Regions from separate parts of the Pseudoalteromonas sp. T1lg122 genome, predicted to be linked through region 3. Evidence: predicted binding sites of a transcription regulator. Region 3 holds the regulator's gene; each other region holds the start of a gene.

Region 1 (5,050 bases), on a different contig from region 3:
GTTGTAATTAGCTTGGTGGAATTTATCGAAATCTGCTTGCTCAGTAACATAAATTTTTGAGCTTGTAATACCGCCTGAAACAGTGCCGTCGTTTGAGGCCACATTTAGACGTGCATTTACTTTTTCGAACGTATCAAAACCATTGTCACTTGATTTGATTTCTACACCTTCAGCCACTTTGATTTTATGTTGCCCCTGATCGCCACCATATTCATAGCGACCAGACGTACTATTGTAACTATAAGAAGGAGTGTTATCTTGATAGCCCGAAAAGATAAACTTACCGTCTTCGGTCTTTGCATTCATTAGATCAAGTACAGTGCTTTGCAGTGCCTTAACTTCTTCAGCGATCCCTTCACGGTCGATATCACTATAGGCACCATTACCTGCTTGAATAGATAACGTATACGCAGACTCAAGTGCACCTTTAATATTTTGCAGTACACTTTCTTCTGTCGTTAAACGGCTATTCAACATAGTGATATTTTTTGTGAACTGCTCGTTGCCTTGAATGCGATCGTTATAAAGTAAAGCCCGAGCCGTGGCAGAAGGGTCATCAGCAGCAGTTAATACGCGCTTTTGAGTATTAACCTGTTCTTGTGCCTTATTAACATTTTGCTGTGAGTTAAGAATAGAATTAAGGTTATTCTTATACATCATGTTATTTGAAATACGCATAATTACCTCGCCGCACTTAATAAGGTGTCAAAAATAGTACGTGCTGTTGCAAGTACCTGTGCTGATGCTGCATACGATTGTTGAAAACGAAGTAAGTTAGCAGCTTCTTCATCAAGGTTTACACCTGATAGCGATTCATACCAAGCTTCAGACTGATCAGCCAATGCTGTAAAAGCCGCACCATTGGTTTGAGCTTGACTGGTCACAACACCAATATCAGTGACAATGGCCGAATAAGCTTGATTAAAGGTTTTATGATTATCAGCAGTACTACTTGCTTCAACATTTTGACGCACTAGCTCACCGTTTTGTAAATTAGCTAATAGCAAGCCATTGCGGTTATCATCAAAACCCCCGGTGTTAAACTCAAGTGTGAAGGTGTCCCCTGTTGCAGGTGAGCCTTCAATATTGAAGTCAAAACCGTAGGTATCATAAGGTGCCCCAGCTTGAGCAAGAATATTCTCAGCAGGCGGTGTTATGGTAAACGTCGATGTACCGTTGCCGTCTGTGATTTGATATTCGTTAGCATTCGCCGTTTTCACGAGTGTGATATCACCATTCGCCAAACTCGGTGGTGGACCAACCGTGATCCCCGTTGAGTTATCAATATCAGACACTGTGCCAGCAGAAATACTTGCATCGCTGGTATTATTGATATCGTTCGCAGTTCGAATAGGTGATGCTAACGCTAGGTCTTCAGGGCGCTCAGTTGCAAGCTCTAGGGTCGTTGCAGCTTGTGAATTTAGCTTCACCATAAATTGGTCACCAGTATTTGCTGTGCCTGATACATTAAGCTGTAAGCCAAATGCCTCACCGCCAGTGATGGTTGATGAGTCAATCACTCCTGCCGTTACATTGGCTGTTGACGCAGTGCCAATAGGTTCGCCTTTGTTATCGATTGCCTGAATTTCAACGGTGGTTGCACTGGTATAGGTAATAATAAAATCACTCGCTGGCAATTCGCTGCCTTTACCTGGTTCCACCGTTGCCGTCATTGTTGATGTGCCCGTATTAGCTTGATAGCCAAACGCATCAACGGTTGGAATTGCAAATATATCACCACCAATTTCACCATTAGCGTCCATACCTAAACGGTTTTGCTGATTAAAGGCATCAGCTAACGCTAATCCCATTTGACCAAGTTGGTTTTGCGCTGGCACTAAAATATCGTCACGAAACGCCAACAAGCCGCCAATTTTACCTTTTAACTTACTCACATCGACATCAAGCGGCACAGCTTTGCCACCGTTCACATCGAGTCTCAGTTCTTTAAAATTAGGATCAGGATCGCCACTGAATGAAAATAGGTTAAATGAGCCACTTTGCATGACAAGTGCTTGACCAGAGCCTAAATACACTTGTTTTTCGCCGTTATTACCATCGAGTGTTTCAATATCAATCAGCTCAGATAAATCACGAATCGCTTTATCGCGTTCATTGTATAAACCACTTGATACTGACTCACGATCAGTACCGTGAACTGAGGCAATCTTAGTATTTAGATCACTGATATTTTGGATCAGGTTATTGGCTTCTTCAGAAAAAATTTCTAGCTGCTCATTCACCACCGCTTTTTGGTCGACCACAATGCTCGATAATCTGTCCATTTGATCAATCAAGTTTTGTGCATCTGTCATTACTAATGAGCGTGCAACTGTTGATGACGGTTGATTTAAGCTTTCTTGTACATTGTTAAAAAACGAGTTGATACTAGTTGATAAGCTGTTTGACTCTTCTGAGAACAAGCTATCTACACGGCTTGCTTCTGTCACAAACTGATCAAAGAATGCTTTATTTGAGGTATCTCTATTTAATTGCTTTTGCGCAAATTCATTCAGTAAACGATACGTTTCACCACGACCTACTTGGTTATCGATCATGGTTGTGAACTCAGTGCGCTCACGTACATAGCCCTCGGTATTAACGTTGGCGATGTTCTTACTGGTGGTTTGTAAAAGCTCAGAGTTAGCTCTTACACCGGCATTTGCTATGTCATATAAGCTAAATGACATGAGGGTCTACTCCTTAACGTACCAATGAAGCAGCGACGCTTTGAAGCTCAACACGCTTCAATACCTGCTTAATTTTATCGGCATAATTTGGATCAGTTGCATAACCTGCTTTTTGTAACGAATCTAAAAAGGCAGCAGGCTCTGCGGTATTATTAAGTGCTTCTTGATAACGTGGGTTTTCATTTAAGAAATCCACAAAATCGTTAACACTGTCTTTAATCGATTGATAAGAGCGGAAACTAGCTTGCTTTTTAACAGGCACGCCTTGTTCAAATTCAAGCGTGACTTTACTCGCTTTGTCACCTTGCCAGCTTCTATCCGATTTAATATTGAATAAGTTGTTACTACTTGTGCCATCAGCTTTGCTGATGATGTGTTTTCCCCAGCCTGTTTCAAGGGCTGCTTGAGCCACCATCACTGCAGGGTTTAAACCAATCTTCTGTGCTGCATTTTTTGCGTGCTCCCAAATAGAGCTAATGAATGACTCAGCATCTTCAAAACGATTATCTGTTTGCTCGTTTGCTGATGTATCTGCAACAGGCTGTGACTCAGATTTAATGTCGTGGCTGTCATTCGCTACGCCGCGGGCGCGTTTATCACTATCAAACTCAGCCGTCGTTCTAAGCACAGACCCCGGGGTAAACTGTTTACCATCTGGCGAGAGCTGCTGAACAATTAAATCAGCTAAGCCGAGCGAACCTTTTGATGAAAGCTCAACCGACATCTGTTGGTCATGCATCTCTTCAAAAAACTTAACACCGCTTGAATTAAATGGGCTGTCTTTATCTTCAAACGCTTCATTTGCCTTACGCATACTTTTAAGCAGCATTTGAGTGAAAATAGATTCAAATTGTGCCGCCGCTTTTTTCAGCGCCTCTTTTGACGCATCGCTAGAGGCATCACTTTTTAGCGCACTTTGACGTAACGAGTCTAAGTTGCCTAAATCAAAAAAGTTTTGCTTGTCGAGATGATTAGTATCCATCAGCTTTTTGACACAATAGTTAATAATGAAAATTAAAATGCAAAAATTGCGCCAATAAAAAACTTTATAAATGAATGGCTAATAAAGGATATAGGAGTGGAGTAACTTCAGGGTCAAGGTTTTGACTGATATTTATACACTGAAGGATTAAGAGGTATAAAAACAAAAAACGCGCCCGAAAGCGCGTTTTAATTTAAATGATAACCAGTTGCCCGTTTATCGCCCCCGCTTCTTTTAAAGCTTCAAGAATTGCCATTAAATCCCCCGGCGCGGCCCCCACTTCATTGATTGCGCGAACGAGGTCATCTAGATTAACACCCGGATTGAAAACAAAAGCACGTGAGTCATCTTCATTGACATCAATAATGCTTTGATTGGTAACCGTGGTTTCACCATCACTTAAGGCATTTGGCTGTGAGACATTTTGCTGCTCAGCAATGGTGACCGTTAAACCACCATGGGTAATAGCTGCTGGCTGTAGCTTCACGTTTTTGCCAATCACAATTGTGCCTGTTCGCGAATTGACAATAATTTTTGCTGCGGTATCTGCCGGTTTAAACTCTAAGTTTTCAAGGGTAGACAAATACGCGACACGTTGAGATGCATCACGCGGTGCTAACACTCTTACTGAAGCTGCATCGATTGCCTGAGCACTGTCAGGACCCACTAAATCATTAATGGTTTGCTCTAAGCGTTTTGCCGTTGTGAAATCTGGACGATTTAAATTGAAGGTAATGTAGTCACCTTGCATAAACGGGCTCTTAATAGCACGTTCAACAATAGCACCATTTGGAATACGACCCACTGTTGGCGTGTTAATAATTACACGGCTACCATCAGCCCCTTCAGCACCTAAACCACCAACCACTAAACTACCTTGCGCAATTGCATAAGTATTGCCATCAACCCCTTTTAGGAAGGTTTGTAACAATGTACCGCCACGTAAACTGCCCGCACTACCAATAGACGACACGGTAATATCAATGGTTTGACCAGGCTTTCTGAACGCTGGTAACTCAGCATGCACTGCCACAGCAGCAACATTTTTAATTTTAGGTTTTAAGCTATCAGGTAAAGTGATACCAAAGCCATTCAGCATGGCTTTAAAGCTTTGTTGTGTAAATCGGCTTTGCTCACCAGTGCCAGGTAAACCAACCACTAAACCATACCCCACTAATTGGTTTGAGCGCACGCCCTCAACCATAGATACATCTTTGACTCGCTCAGCCTGTGCAGAAAACTGCAGGCTAATTAAGCAAAGAGCGATGATGTATTTAAACCCATTCATGACTTTATTCCTCTAAAATGGGAAAAGCGAACTACTAAAGAAACGAGACAGCCAACCTGCACTTTGCGTTTCTTGAATTTGCCCTTTACC
Region 2 (5,050 bases), 140 kb from region 3:
TTGCTTGCAGCAGGTATTAGCTAATTTACTGACAAACGCAGCCAAATTCACCGAGCAAGGCACAGTAATATTAAACTTAATGTTGGTAGAAGAGTCAGCTGAGCAGCAACTCATTTGTTTTACTGTTAAAGACACGGGCATTGGTATTAGCAAGGCAGATCAAAGCCGCTTATTTGATGCATTTACTCAAGGTGATGAATCATTAACGCGCTCTCATCAGGGGGTGGGTCTAGGCTTAGCGATTGTTAAGTACGAAGTTGCGTTAATGGGAGGCGAAATTAAACTTGAAAGCGAAAAAGGCAAAGGCAGTGAATTTTGCTTTTGCTTACAGCTTGATAAAGCCGCAGAGCCTGTGAAAAAAGAGCTGGTTTCACTGCCTTCAAGTACTGACTTATCAGGGCTTTTAGTACTCGCTGTGGATGATAACCCGCTTAATTTAAGCATTATTAAAAGTATTCTAGAGCAAATTGATGTCACCGTTGTGTGTGCAAAAAATGGTGAAAAAGGCATTGAGCTGGCAAATAGCTTAAGGCCCGATCTCATTTTTATGGATATTCAGATGCCAGAGATGGATGGTTGCCAGGCAACGCGTATTATTCGTCAGTCATTCACCAAAGAGCAAATGCCGATTTACGCACTCACTGCACACAGTGAAAGTGAGGATATTGAGCATTCAATCGCGGCGGGGATGAATAAACACCTAACTAAACCGATTGTTGCTAGTAAGTTGTTTTTAGCAATGAGTGAACTTGATAACACAAAAGAAGTCTTTTTTGATCAAGCTTTTATACTGTCTCAGTTTGCAAACAATACTAAGTTAGTATTAACTATGTTATCAAAGTTTGCGACTATGGCAGTAGAGCAGTTATTACAAATCTCTACATTAAAAACTACCGATGAGTTGGTCCGTGTGGTTCATAATGTAAAAGGGTCAGCCGGAAATCTCGGTTTTAAGCGATTGTCAGCGTGCGCTCAGCAATGTGAAGCTAGGCTTAAGGTAGATGGCGAACTGCCCGAACAATTAAATGATGAGTTGCAATGGCAAATAAAACAGGTCATCGCATTTATCATCGAACAAGGATCTACTGATGTTGAAAAGAGCCAAGGTACTGATTGTTGATGACGATCCGTTAAACCGCTTGGTATTAGAGAAAACATTGCAGCAAGACTATGATGTTTTTTGTGTTGAGAGTGGCGAAAAAGCTCTGACGTTTTTAAAAACGCAGACTGTTGATTTGTTGATCTTGGATATTGTGATGCCAGGCATTGACGGCTACGAAGTGCTTACTAAGTTAAAAGAAAGCGCGGCCACCAGTATGCTGCCCGTAATATTTATTTCTGCCAATACCAGTCACGATGATGAAGCTAAAGGCCTTGAATTAGGCGCGATGGATTACATCACTAAACCATTTAGTGCAGCTATCGTGCGTGCCAGAGTGCGTAACCAGCTGCTGATCAAACAAAAAAATGACTTACTCGAAATGCTCGCCTCAATTGATGGCCTAACCGAGATCCCAAATCGACGTTATCTGGATGAAAATTTAGCACGAGAGTGGCGTCGTTGCCGTCGGGATCAAACCCCGTTATCGGTGTTACTGATGGATGTTGATCACTTTAAACGTTACAACGATTGCTATGGTCACCGAGCTGGTGATGATTGCTTAAAACAAATTGCTCATGCCTTAGTTGGGGCGTGTGAACGAGGCAGTGACTTTGTTGCGCGTTATGGTGGTGAAGAGTTTGCGGCAGTGTTACCCAATACTTCAGTGAAAGAGGCTATCTCGTTTGCAAATAAATTGCGCAATGCCGTGAATGAGTTAAACATTCCACACAAAGCGTCGCTAAATGCTGACCATGTCACAATTAGTATTGGTATTGCGACCACTGAAAATGGTCAGGTTTATGCTGAGCAAACCTTACTAGAGGAGGCTGATTTAGGTCTTTATCAGGCTAAGGATGCAGGGCGAGATCAGATAGTGTCGAGAATGATCGCAGTAAATGAACATGAGTAGGCGATTGCCTACTCACCCATTTTAAATTTCTTATTAGCCATTGCTAAGTGATTTATAAATCGTATCACCCACGCCAATTAACTTATCATTTTTAAATACAAGTGGCGTACACTCGTCTTTAGTCATCTTGCCATCAGAGTGAATGCTATGCGTTGCATAGAATAATACTTGATACACATCATCACCTTGCTTTAATAACTCGGTAAAGTTAGGTGTATTTAGTTTGTTTAATACCGTTTGGTAGCTTGTCTCTAATGCAAGATTAGAAATCACTTCACGATTATTTTTATGTTGTTGCTGCCAGCTAGATGAGCTTCCCGCCCAATGTGTATCGGCTTCGCCGTCAGAAACAGCAATGACACAACCAGTTAAAAATGGTGCAGTTAGCGCGGCAATTAGAAGTGCTTTTTTCATGTTCTTTTATCCCGAAGAAATTGTTTTTTAGTTATTCACTTAATAGCAAACTGCTTGCCAAACTTTTAAATCATAACTAAATCAATTGTTTATGTTGTTTTTAGTCAAAAGGCTAAGTTATAAATTACTAACTACTTAGCTCTATTGACTAATAAATTGCGATTTAGACCAACCTGTTACGCATTTCGCCTTGATTAAATGCTTGGATATTTAACGCAATTTCGTTAACTAAGCGCACGATAGATTCTTGGCTGGCCCATGCAATGTGTGGGGTAAGTAATAAGTTTGCACCTTTGTATTGTGCCAGCGGGTTTTCTTGCTCTGCGGGTTCTTTACTGAGTACATCAACACCGGCTCCGGCAATGACATTATTAGCTAATGCATCAGCTAAATCGGCCTCATTGATGACCCCACCACGAGCAGTATTAATGATAATAGCTGACGGTTTCATCATGCTTAATTCTGCCGCAGCGATTTGGTTGCGTGTTTCATCAGTAAGCGGGCAGTGAACACTAATAATATCAGCAGTGGTCAGGGCATCATTGAAACTAACACGACCTTCACGAGGCGTTTGGCCTTTTCGTTCACTGATGATGACATTGGCACCAAAGGCACGCGCTACATCGGCAACGGCTTTACCCAGCGAGCCATAACCAACAATAGCCAGTGTTTTGCCGGCAATTTCATTAAAGCTGTAATCTAAACGGCAAAACATGGGGCTTTGTTGCCATAAGCCTTGCTGGCAATCATTAATGAATCTGTGAGTATTACCCAGTAAATTAGTGATGAGGGTAAAGGTATGCTGCACTACACTCGGTGTTGAATAACCTGCGACATTGGTCACTGCGATGCCATGCTCTTTTGCTGCACCTAAATCAATGTTGTTAGTCCCTGTCGCTGCAACACATATTAATTTTAAATTAGGTAATTTGCTCATGGCGTGTTGATCAATCACCACTTTATTACTAACAACGACATCGGCATCTTGGCAGCGCTCAACAACCTGTTCTTGGGCGGTTAAGTCGTAACAGGTTAATTTACCTAATTGCGCTAGGGCATCTAACGACGTGTTGGCTAATGTTGCTGCATCAAGGACAGTAATATTCATGTGCTTTCCTTTTTTAATTTATTGCTTGACCTTGGGGTGTACTCCAAGGTTTATAGTGAGCATAATAATTAAACGCTTCACAATGGAGACGGTGATGAAAATAGGTGAGTTTGCACGCCAGTTGGGTGTCTCAACAGATACGCTAAGGTACTACGAAAAGCATGGTTTGTTAACGCCAAGTTCGCGCTCAGACGTGGGATATCGTTTTTATTCTGAGAATGACTATAAACAAATGGCGTTTATTCTCAGAGCAAAGAATGTTGGCTTTAGTCTGGCTGAGATCAAAGAGCTATTGCAAATCAAGTTTCATAAAGATCAGCATTCTTGTCATGAAGTTAAAGAAATGACGTTACAAAAACGCGATCTCGTTGCACAACGAATTGCAGAGCTTACTCGCTTTTATGACTCACTTTCATTATTAGCAGATAAATGTTGTGGCGGCGAAGAGCCTGCTGAAAACTGTTCAATACTAACGACGCTGGAGGATATCGATGGACTTACTCAATAATTTTTGGCATCTATTTTTACTCTCAGCGCCTTGGTTAATGCTGGGCTTATTCATAGCGGGTCTTCTCAATGTGTATTTGCCTGCTAACTTTCTTAATCGGCATTTAGGCAAAGAAGGGTTATGGACCACAGTTAAAGCAGCCTTTATTGGTGCTCCAATGCCCTTGTGTTCATGTGGTGTGATCCCTGCGGCTATTGGTTTAAGAAGGGCGGGGGCGTCAAAAAGTGCCACCACGGCATTTTTAGTTTCAACCCCTGAAACTGGGGTCGATTCGGTTTCGGTATCTTATGTGTTGCTTGGCCCATTTATGGCGGTGATACGTCCTATTGCCGCCGTGTGCAGTGCCATTGTGGCCGGTGTCTTAGTGGGCAAAGACAGTGAACTTCATCAACCGCAAAGTACACAATCAGATCAAGAAACTACTAAAAAAGACTCTTGTTGTAGTAGTAAACAACCTGAGCATAAGACCACAACGAGCTGTTGCAGTAAAGAGGCAACTGCTAAGCCCGCACAAAGTTGTTGTAGTAAGCAAACACCTCAAGAGCTTGAGCCTGTTAAAACAACAAGTTGTTGTAGTAGCAAGGGATCGCAACCAATTCAGGAGCCACAACACAGTTGCGCAACTGAAAAAGCAGCACCTTCGCAGAAAAGCTGTTGTAGCAGTGAGCAGTCAACTAAAGCCGTTGAAAGTCGTTTTAGCAAACTGAAACGTGCGGTGAGCTTTAGTTGTAACAAGCTGCTTGAAGACACCATGATTTGGTTAATGATCGGTTTATTCTTTGCTGCTCTGGTACAAACTTATGTTCCAGAATCTTTTTTAAGCCAGTGGGGTAATGGTATTTTTGCGATGCTGGTGGTTATTTTAATCAGTATTCCTATGTATATCTGTGCGACTGCATCGACACCTATTGCGGCAGGCTTATTACTCAGTGGTGTGTCTCCAGGGGCGGTGCTGGTGTTTATGTTGGCAGGGCCGGCAACCAACATTGCAACGCTTGGTGTGGTTGG
Region 3 (5,050 bases):
AAAAGTATCTTCAGCGTGCATTCTAGGTGCCTAATTAAATGTCTTGTTCACGGTGACGAATTTTTACATTGGCATGGCTTTTCGCAAAGCTTTCACCAATTGTTTGCGCTAAATAAACAGAGCGGTGTTGGCCACCGGTACAACCAATTGCAATAGTTAGGTAACTGCGGTTATTGCGCTCTAAATGTGGCAACCATGTTTGCACAAAGGTCTGTATTTGCCATGTGAACTTTTGCACTATGCTGTGGCTCGCAAGATAATCTTTTACTGGTTGATCAAGGCCTGTTAGCGGCTTTAAATCTGGCTCCCAGTGTGGATTAGGTAAAAAGCGTGCATCAAATACGTAGTCAGCTTCTTTTGGTATACCGTGCTTAAAGCCAAACGACATAAAGGTAATAATCAGCTTTTTATCTTTTTTACCTAAGATCTTTTCGCGAATTGATTCAGCTAACTGATGAACACTCAAATCGGTGGTGTCAATCATAAAATCAGCGCGGGTGATCAGCACATCGAGCAATATTTTTTCTTGTTTAATAGCAAGATCGAGTGGCAAAGAATCAATCGATAATGGATGTAAGCGGCGTGTTTCTGAAAAGCGCTTTATCAGGGTTTGATCATCACTATCTAAGTAAAATAGCGTTGGGTTTGCAAACCCTGGTAGGTATTCAAGAATATCATTAAATTCTTGCTGCTCTTTCGGTAAGTTACGTACGTCGATACTGACTGCTATTTTATCGTAATTATCAGATACGCTACGTACGAGTGAAGGCAGCAAATTCACTGGAATATTATCAACGCAATAATAGCCTAAGTCTTCAAGTACTCGTAAAGCGACCGATTTACCTGAGCCTGAGCGACCGCTGATAATGATTAATTCCATTTATGCCTCTGCTGATATGACCTGAAACAGTTGCTGATCGGTTGTAGCACTGCGTAACTGTTTACAAAATTCTTTATCTTTAAGTCTATCAGCAATTGTTGATAAGGTCTTTAGGTGAAGCTGACAGTCACCATCTGGTACGATGAGTGCCACAAATATATCAACCGGGCGGTTATCAATAGCATCAAAATTGATGGGTGATTCACTCACTATGATAAACGCATGGGGTTCATCGGCACCGCTCATTCGACCATGGGGAATAGCAATACCGCGACCGATGCCGGTGCTGCCTAGTTTTTCTCGGTTGAGCAAAGCATCTAGGATATCTTGTTGCGATAAATGAGGAAGCTGCTGGTGGGCCAGTTCGCTGATATATTCAAGAATTCTTTTTTTGCTATTAAAAAGGACCGCAGCTTTGCTGCAGTCCTGGTTAGTAAGTGAACTTAGTTTCATAATTTAATGTCGAGCTAATTTCTCTTTGTGTTTAATGACTTGGCGATCAAGCTTATCGATCAGTGAGTCAATGGCTGCGTACATATCTTGATGTTCTGTAGAAGCGAACAATTCGCCTCCGTTTACATGTAAAGTTGCTTCTGCTTTTTGGCTTAATTTTTCTACATCTAGAATGACATGAACATTATTTATATGGTCAAAATGCCTTTCTAGTTTCGCAAACTTGGTGTTTACATAGTCTCTTAATGAATCAGTGATTTCTACATGACGACCAGTTAAATTTAGTTGCATAAGCATTTTTCCTTCTATGTAAAACGTCTAAATCAAACTCTTGCGCTGATTAGACGGAGGTATTGCTAGAGACTCACGATATTTTGCAATTGTACGTCTAGCTACTTTAATTCCTTGCTCAGCCAATATATCTGCAATTTTACTATCACTCAATGGTTTAGCTGAGTTTTCTGCGGCCACTAACTTCTTGATTAAAGCGCGTATTGCCGTAGAAGAACACTCACCACCATTTTCGGTGCTGACATGGCTTGAGAAGAAATATTTCAACTCAAAAATACCCCTCGGGGTATGCATATATTTTTGCGTTGTTACACGTGAAATTGTCGATTCATGCATTTCGACCATTTCAGCAACATCATTTAGCACCATCGGCTTCATCGCTTCAGGGCCGTGCTCAAAGAAAGCTTGTTGTTGTTGAACGATACAGTTGGTTACTTTTAATAACGTATCGTTACGGCTTTCTAAGCTCTTAATAAACCACTTTGCTTCTTGTAAGTGAGAGCGAATAAATTGGCTGTCGCTACTCGATTTTACTGAGCGAGACATAGCCGCATATTGGCTGTTTACTCTAATCTTTGGCATACAATCTGGGTTTAACTCAACCACCCAGCGACCTTTTACTTTTTTCACTGATACATCAGGTATAACGTACTCAGACTCTTCGCGTACTATGCTATCCGCAGGCTTAGGATTTAAGCTGTGAATAAGCGTCATCACTTCTTTAAGCTCATTTTCTTTAAGCTTAGTCTTTTTCATCAAAGTGCGATAGTCGCGACTCGCTAATAATTCGATATGCTCAGATAAAACCATTTTAGTTTCAGCTAAATATGGTGTGCTAGCGTCAAATTGACGAAGCTGAATACACAGGCATTCTTGTAAACTGCGCGCGCCAATACCAACAGGATCGAATAATTGTATTCTTTTTAAGACCGCTTCAACTTCATCAAGTTCGATTTCTTCTTCATCGTTATTTTGATTAAAGCTTTCGACAATATCTTCACAGCTGATCGTTAAAATACCTGAGTCGTCTATGGCTTCTACTATGGCTACGGCAATCGCTTCGTCAGTTGGGCTAAATGGCGTGAGCTGTAATTGCCACATTAGGTATTCTTGTAGGGTTTCAGTTGATGCGCCTTGGTAAATAGACTCATCTTCAGGCATAGGTCCTGATGATGTTGATGGGGCAGCACTCATGTACTCGTCCCACGTGACGTCCATTGCTAAGTCATCACTTACGGTGTCTTTATTGAGGGCGTCACTGCTTTCTTGCTCGTATTCGCTAGGTGCTTCTTCTGCAGACGCGCTTAGTTGCATATCGTCAGATTCAGCTTTTTGCTCATTCTTACCGATACTTTCTTCGTTGTAATCAGCCTCTTCCACTTCAAGTAGGGGATTACTATCAAGCGCTTCTTGAATTTCTTGCTGGAGATCCAATGTACTGAGCTGCAACAAACGAATCGCTTGTTGCAGTTGTGGAGTCATTGTAAGTTGCTGGCCCATGCGCAGCTGTAATGATTGCCTCATGTATCCCTAACAATCCTTTTTAAGTTATCGATGACTGTGCTGTGACAGTTAAAAAATTATCGATTTATTGTCATTGTTATAAGTCTAGCAGATGCTCTAGTCGGTGGCGTAATGGTTACAGCCTGAATTGCTCGCCTAGATATACATCACGTACAGTTTGGTCAGCTAATACGTGCTCAGGTGTGCCTGATGCAATTAGCTCCCCATGAGAAACAATGTAGGCTTTTTCACAAACATCAAGGGTTTCTCTAACATTATGGTCAGTAATGAGTACCCCAATACCGCGGTTTTTTAGGTGCTCAATAATTTTCTTTATATCTAACACTGAAATTGGATCAACACCAGCAAAAGGCTCATCTAAAAGGATAAATTTAGGATTTGCGGCTAATGCGCGAGCAATTTCAACGCGGCGACGTTCGCCACCTGACAGCGCCATACCTTGGCTGTCACGGATATGTTGAATGCTAAATTCGTCGAGTAAGCTGTTTAGCGTTTCTTCGCGGGTGGTTTTATTTAGATCTTTACGGGTTTCTAAAATTGCCATCAAGTTTTGATAAACCGTCAACTTTCTAAAAATTGACGACTCTTGCGGCAGATAACCAATACCTAAACGTGCGCGGCTATGCATTGGTAAAAGCGTAATGTCGTTATCATCAATGCTGATTTTACCTTTGTCGCTAGGTACTAAGCCTACAATCATATAGAAGGTTGTCGTTTTACCTGCGCCATTTGGACCAAGTAAACCAACAATGCTGCCAGCTTCAACTTCAAGGCCTACATTTTTAACCACTTGGCGGCCTTTGTAGCTCTTAGCTAAAAGCTCTGCTTTTAATGTGCTCATGGTTGGCCTTTGTTATCTTTTTTGTTTTCAACTGGAACGAGGATCGTGTGTACGCGATCTGTTGAGTTTTCGTCTTTTTCTGCGCTGATCAGCTGTTGAGCCATATCGTAGGTAATGCTTTTGGCCGTTACTTTTTGACCCGATTGAGTGACTTCAGCTTCGCCATTGAGTGTTAAGAAGCGTTTCGCAACATCGTAACGTACTTCTTGTGCACTGGCGCTCATTACGGTGCCATCAGCTTGCTTTTCTTCGAAATAAGCAGGATTACCTGTCGCGATAATTAATTCGACAGTGCCTTCGGTGTCTCCACCGTGTGCTTCAAGACGCTCAGCTGTAATACGACGATTACCATGCACGATCTCTACGTTACCTTCGAATATGCCAACGCCATCTTTTAGTTTACCAACTTGGCGGTCTGAGCTAATGCTAATTTGTGCGCCAGTTTGCTCAGCAGCCGCGCCTGAAAACGCGATCAATAAGCTTGGGATCAGGAGTAGTTTCTTAAGTTTATTGGTCATAGTATATGGTTCGTGTATGGTTAGTTAACTCAACAATTTCGGTTTTTAGATCGGCTTTTAAGCCTTTCCCGGTAATCTTTAAATTCGGTCCTGTTAGCGTCACAGGTTGCTTAGAAAACATGGTCATTTTATCAATGTCGACATTAATGTTTTCAGCTTTAATATCTTCGATCATGCCGTTGTGGGTTAAGTTTTTAGCAACCACATCCCCTTCAAAAATCAGCTGATCGTTTTCGTATAAAGTGGCTTCTTTGGCTTTTACTTGCCATACCTGCTGGTCGCCATAAATCGTAAAAATTGGTTGTTCAAAAAAGGTAAACCCTAATTGTTGATACAACTCCATTTTGGCGGCCGCCACCTTATGACTAATTTTGCCTTGTTCGTCATACGCAGTTTGCTTTAAGGCAACGGCTGTATAATCAGGCGATGCTATGATCTCGTCTTCACTACTTATTGCGTCTGTTGATTGATTAAAGTACGGGTACCATAACCACACCATGCAACAAACAAAAACAATACTCAGTAAAATACGGGCTATATTCA
Region 4 (5,050 bases), on a different contig from region 3:
CAGATAACAATGATGCAATCATCGTACTTAGTAGCGGCGGTGAACATATTGCATCAAAACTCGGGTATGAATGGACGCTTTGGCAAACCGGTTACCCCGACTTTTTAGCGTTTGATGTTGCCCTGCAAAGTGCTTTTGTACCTTGCTTATTAGGCCTTGGCATCATCTTGATAGGTATGCTTGTGGTGCGCTTCAAAAAAGCGAAATAAGCAATTGATGTTAGGTTTAAATTATTTTTCTGCTTTACCCGGTAATTAGTAGCATTGTCATTGTTCATTAACGTGAACAGCTATAGTATTTGCTATACATTGATTATTCAGGGTAGGGCGCATGTTACGATTTTTTTCTATAGACCAAGGTGTGATCACAGAAACTGAGCCAGCTGCTGATACACCGCTTGTTACTTCTATTAAAAATGCCCACTGGATTGATACCATAAATCCGACCGAAGAAGAACGGCAAGCGCTGGCAAGCACGCTTAATATCACCTTACCCGGTGCTGATGATGTTGAAGAAATCGAGGCCTCTTCCCGTTGTTTTATCGACCATGAAGGCTTGCATGTGCATGCGCTTTTCATGTCACCAAATGAAGGGCGCTTTAATACGGTAACCGTGGCTTGTTTACTACAAGACAACTGCTTGCTGACAATCCGCGATGATGAACTAGCCGATTTTCGTCTTTTACGACTGCGTGCTCGGAAAGGGCAGGTAGCGTGTGATAATCCAAAGCAACTTTTGGTGACTTTATTTGACCAAAAAGTCGAAAACCACGCTGACATGCTTGAAGACATGCATCACCAGTTAGAAAAACTCAGTGCCTATGTACTTGAAGAGGATGACTCAGACTTAGAAGAAGCTGTTAGTCGAATTTCGCGCCTTGAAGATAATAACGGTAAAGTGCGTTTATGTTTGATGGATACGCGCCGGAATATCTCGTTTTTACTGCGCCACCTAGGAGCGCCGACAGAAGACCGCGAATCACTACGTGAAATTGTACTCGATATTGATACCCTTATGTCTCACTGTACATTTTTGTTTGATAAGGTGAATTTCTTAATGGACTCGACTCAGGGTTTTATTAACATCGAACAAAACCAAATTATAAAAACCTTCTCTATCGCCTCAGTGGTGTTTTTACCGCCGACCGTTGTCGCCAGTATCTATGGGATGAATTTTAACAGCATGCCTGAACTGCAATGGGCATGGGGTTACCCGTTTGCAATTGGCATTATGTTGCTGTCTGGCTTTGCACCTTACTTGTTCTTTAAACATAAAGGTTGGTTGTAACAAAGCATAAAAAAGCCCAGCAAATGCTGGGCAAGGGGTCTTCGGATAGACCTAGGGGGTTTAACCTTTCAATTCGCCGGTAGACGATTCGATATGTGCACGAACAAACCATTGGAATTGTTCTAAGTCAGCCAGTTGGCCGGTGATCATATCTTCAGAAACTGGATCTAGCTCACCAAGCTTATCGATAGCTGCACGGTGGTCTTTATTAACACCGTTATACACTTTATCAAGCGCTGTTAGGTGGTCAGTCACTAAGCCTTTACCAATTGAATAATCTTGCCAAGTACGGCGTTCTACAATTGATTGAGGTGTACCAACCGGTACGCCGCCCATGGTTGCGATACGCTCTGCAATCGTGTCAGTCATCTCTTGCACTGCGCTTACTTGTGGATCAAGCATTTCGTGTACACCAATAAAATTAGGGCCAACAACATTCCAATGAATGTGTTTTAAAGTGAGGTGTAAATCGATTAAAGCGACCATGCGCTGGTCTAGAATAGCAATCGTGTCCGCTGCAGCTTGGTCTTTAACACCAGGTGCTGTAAATTCTGCGACTTTTGATGATGAATTACTCATTACTCCTCCGAGATTATCTGTAAATTTCCTTTCGCTTTTAATCTAAAAGCATGTGTAATTACATAGAAGCAAGCGTTGTGCCTGATAATTATAAAATTATAAATTGTTGAATATAAATGGTTAATTTGATTTTTATCTTGGGCTGGAGTAGTTGTGGCTATGAAAGAGTATGAAAACTCTGCACACCTTCTGTAAAAAATTCAGTGTGCAGATACAAAGTTACGAGTTAAGAAAGTAATGCCGCCGCTAAACGAACAAAGTCTGATGAAGTTAGAATTCCCACTAAGTTGTTATCTTTATCAACCACCGGCATGCAGCCATGACGGTTTTCAACAAAAAACTTAGCAACTTCGTGTAGCGGTTGCTCTGGCGAGATACTGGTAAAATCGGTAGCCATAATATCAACTACTTTGGTTTGCTTTTCCTTGCGTTCAAGAGCGCTGGCGCTGTAATTAGCCATGATATTCATTACCTGAGCAATCATGATTTTTTGCGTTAACATGCCAACTAAACCACCGTGCTCATTGATCACTGGGATATGACGGACATTTTTCTCTTTCATTAGATTATGAGCATCATGCAGGGTATTTTGCGCGCTAATGGCGAATGGGTCTGGCGTCATCAAATCACTAACTAGGTGTGTCATGGCTACATCCTTACAATTAATCAAGTTGTGGTAAGTCTAGCGCTTATCGAGTTAATTGCACTTTAGTGAGATCAAAGTTTTAGTGATTAACGGTGCAAGTGCCAGCATTACTTTGCTGACAATAATGAAAGTCTAAATAATAGTGAGACTTAGCTGGGCGTTCACCTTTAGTGAGGTATTGATACATCAACTCGGCAGAAAGTCGGCCCATTTCAAAAGGGTTTTGACCAATATTGGCCGATGATAATCCTTGCTGTAATACTGCTAATTGCATTTGCTCAGTATCGGCAGAAACAATCACCACTTCTTGATTGGCAATACGTTGTTTATGTTTAGCAATCACGTTTGCATAGTTAGGGTTAAATTGAGCAAAACCGGCTACCGCTAGAAATAGTGGTGGATTTTCAAGGTTAAGCAGTTTGTCGAGTTGACCGAGTGACACCCCTCGCTTACCTAAGCTATATAAAGGGCAACGGTCAAATTCACTCCAGCCATTTTCACCGCTTAAACGTTTCTCTGTTTGCCCTGATAAGGCATAGCGAACGCCTTCAATACGCTTGTTTAAATTAGGCGTTGTTGAATGCCCTGATTGAATACACACTTGATTATTTGCCTTGTTGGTGAATTTTTTTAATTCGTTCCCCAAGGCCACACCATAATCAAAATTATTGGTACCCACATAAGCTAAACGGTACTGCTGATCTTCCTCAAGCAGATCAGAGTCAAAAGTGATCACAGGAATGTTGTTATCTTTAAGCTTTTTTAAAGCTCTTTCAACAAGGTAATTGGAATCTGTAGTTGCGATTAATAAACCGCTAATATTATTTCTGCGAACAAGATCGGTGATCACTAATACTTGCGTGCGAATATCTTGAAAATCTTTGGGGCCGTCGTAAATACATTCAAAATCGAGATGCTGTTTTGCAAATTGCTCACAGCCTTTAAAAGCTTGCTGATAAAAGCTATCGTTTTTGGTTTTACCCACAACTGCCACCACATATTTAGCCTGAATTGGCAGGGCGAAAAGCCAAAAACTGGCGCACAAAAACACCCAGTTTAATTTAAAATTTAATAATACTTTTAAGGGCATAGCACTACATATTGCAAGTTAAGCACGAGCTAATTATAGTGACAGAGTTTGAATTTACAAGGTTGATAGAAAGGTATTTGTTTTCGTGGCGTCTCTAGTTGTTTATTCCTTGTTTAGGCTGTTGGTTTCTATGCGATTACGACCATTATTTTTCGCTGCATAAACGGCTTTGTCTGCGCGGTTTACTAAGCTTTCAAAGCTGTCATTTGGTTGCCAATTGGTTAAACCAAAGCTAGCAGTAACCGATATACGATGTTCTCGATAAGCTATTTGACTGGTTTCAAATGTTTTACGTAGGCCCTCTAAAAATTGCTTAGCCGAGCTGATGTCGGTAGCAAAGAACAACAGTAAAAATTCTTCACCACCAAGGCGGCAACATAAGTCACCTTTATTTAAATGGTGTTTCATTAGATCAGAGAACACTTCGAGGACTAGGTCACCGCCATCGTGACCATAGCTATCATTAATCCGTTTGAAGTAATCAATATCAACAACGCAGGCAAATAAACTAGATGTTTGGCTTGGGCTGAATAGTTGCTGTTGTTCAATAATGAATTGCAGCCCGCGGCGATTGTAGAGCCCGGTAAGCGGGTCTTTTAGAGACAATTCCAAATAACGCTTTTTTTCATCCACCAACAGGGTGGTGATGAGACCTAGCCCAGTCATAACAAACACGGTTGCATGGGCAATGACGGTCAACGAATACAAGGTCGCTAAGTTATGTTCATGGGTAATAATACTTAGCTGTGAAATGGGTACTAATAGTAAAATGCATTGCGCCATTGACAACACAGTGTTGCCAATATTCTTTTCACATACAGCGCGTTTAGTTGTGAAGTAAATAAGTGCGGGTAACACGCTTAATGTAAAGCTGGCTTCGACAAGGGCGAGTTGATTTATATTTTGAGTGAGCAGGGCAAATACAGAAAAAATAGCACCATGCGCAATAATTATCTTATTAAATCGGCTAGGTTCGTCGTGGTTATAAATGGATAATTGTAGCAACGTCATGGAAATCATATAAATCACCACGCCAGAGCGAAAACTTGGTGCAAGGTCTAATAAGTCTTGGATCCACAGCCATGCAAAGCCAATGACACCGAGGTAAAAAAACAGGTTAAATAAGCAAATCGAGCGGTTATTAAAACTACTGCGCATCAGGCGCGTGGCTATAATGGAACAGGTTACTACCGTGATAAGTAAGAAGATAAAAAAGCCGTGGTAAAAGTAATTCTCTACGTTACTAGCCATGAGTTGCACTGAAAAGCTCTAGGTAAATAAAGCTTAGCACAAGAAAAATTACCCACCTTTAAATGTTAGTTTTGTGTGTTGTCGCCTCCCTCAATTAGCGTGTATGCATCATGCGCTTTTTCACTTGGTTTTATGCCATTTCCTAAAATGATTGTTAATCGTGTGACGATTGTACGCTCTAATAGCGTTGACACATG

Evidence for each region. Region 3 encodes sigma-54, which starts transcription at its own class of promoters, with help from an activator protein. Its sites were predicted from a motif close to GTTGGCACGNNNNTNGNNT; they were not measured.
Region 1: a site for sigma-54 is predicted at 3,710-3,728, ahead of flgJ (flagellar assembly peptidoglycan hydrolase FlgJ). Genes of this name have one in related genera too.
Region 2: a site for sigma-54 is predicted at 2,470-2,488, ahead of C2M33_RS11925 (DUF3192 domain-containing protein). Genes of this name have one in related genera too.
Region 4: a site for sigma-54 is predicted at 1,933-1,951, ahead of dps (DNA starvation/stationary phase protection protein Dps). Genes of this name have one in related genera too.

The regions. Positions count from the first base shown of each region.
Region 1 is NZ_PQCG01000034.1:433,309-438,358, forward strand. Features, by position in the region: gene flgL (flagellar hook-associated protein FlgL) at 1-678, opposite strand, end outside; gene flgK (flagellar hook-associated protein FlgK) at 681-2,690, opposite strand; gene flgJ (flagellar assembly peptidoglycan hydrolase FlgJ) at 2,704-3,672, opposite strand; gene C2M33_RS20170 (flagellar basal body P-ring protein FlgI) at 3,866-4,960, opposite strand; gene flgH (flagellar basal body L-ring protein FlgH) at 4,973-5,050, opposite strand, start outside.
Region 2 is NZ_PQCG01000031.1:240,006-245,055, forward strand. Features, by position in the region: gene C2M33_RS11915 (response regulator) at 1-1,120, shown strand, start outside; gene C2M33_RS11920 (diguanylate cyclase) at 1,089-2,012, shown strand; gene C2M33_RS11925 (DUF3192 domain-containing protein) at 2,046-2,426, opposite strand; gene C2M33_RS11930 (D-2-hydroxyacid dehydrogenase) at 2,590-3,534, opposite strand; gene zntR (Zn(2+)-responsive transcriptional regulator) at 3,629-4,042, shown strand; gene C2M33_RS11940 (SO_0444 family Cu/Zn efflux transporter) at 4,026-5,050, shown strand, end outside.
Region 3 is NZ_PQCG01000031.1:98,696-103,745, forward strand. Features, by position in the region: gene C2M33_RS11270 (HPr family phosphocarrier protein) at 1-21, opposite strand, end outside; gene rapZ (RNase adapter RapZ) at 35-880, opposite strand; gene ptsN (PTS IIA-like nitrogen regulatory protein PtsN) at 881-1,333, opposite strand; gene hpf (ribosome hibernation promoting factor) at 1,337-1,624, opposite strand; gene C2M33_RS11290 (RNA polymerase factor sigma-54) at 1,652-3,148, opposite strand; gene lptB (LPS export ABC transporter ATP-binding protein) at 3,264-3,989, opposite strand; gene lptA (lipopolysaccharide transport periplasmic protein LptA) at 3,986-4,507, opposite strand; gene lptC (LPS export ABC transporter periplasmic protein LptC) at 4,497-5,050, opposite strand, start outside; gene kdsC (3-deoxy-manno-octulosonate-8-phosphatase KdsC) at 5,048-5,050, opposite strand, start outside.
Region 4 is NZ_PQCG01000032.1:370,606-375,655, reverse strand. Features, by position in the region: gene C2M33_RS14170 (serine hydrolase domain-containing protein) at 1-209, shown strand, start outside; gene corA (magnesium/cobalt transporter CorA) at 331-1,287, shown strand; gene dps (DNA starvation/stationary phase protection protein Dps) at 1,348-1,866, opposite strand; gene C2M33_RS14155 (CBS domain-containing protein) at 2,093-2,512, opposite strand; gene C2M33_RS14150 (substrate-binding domain-containing protein) at 2,592-3,497, opposite strand; gene C2M33_RS14145 (GGDEF domain-containing protein) at 3,705-4,853, opposite strand; gene C2M33_RS14140 (CC0125/CC1285 family lipoprotein) at 4,919-5,050, opposite strand, start outside.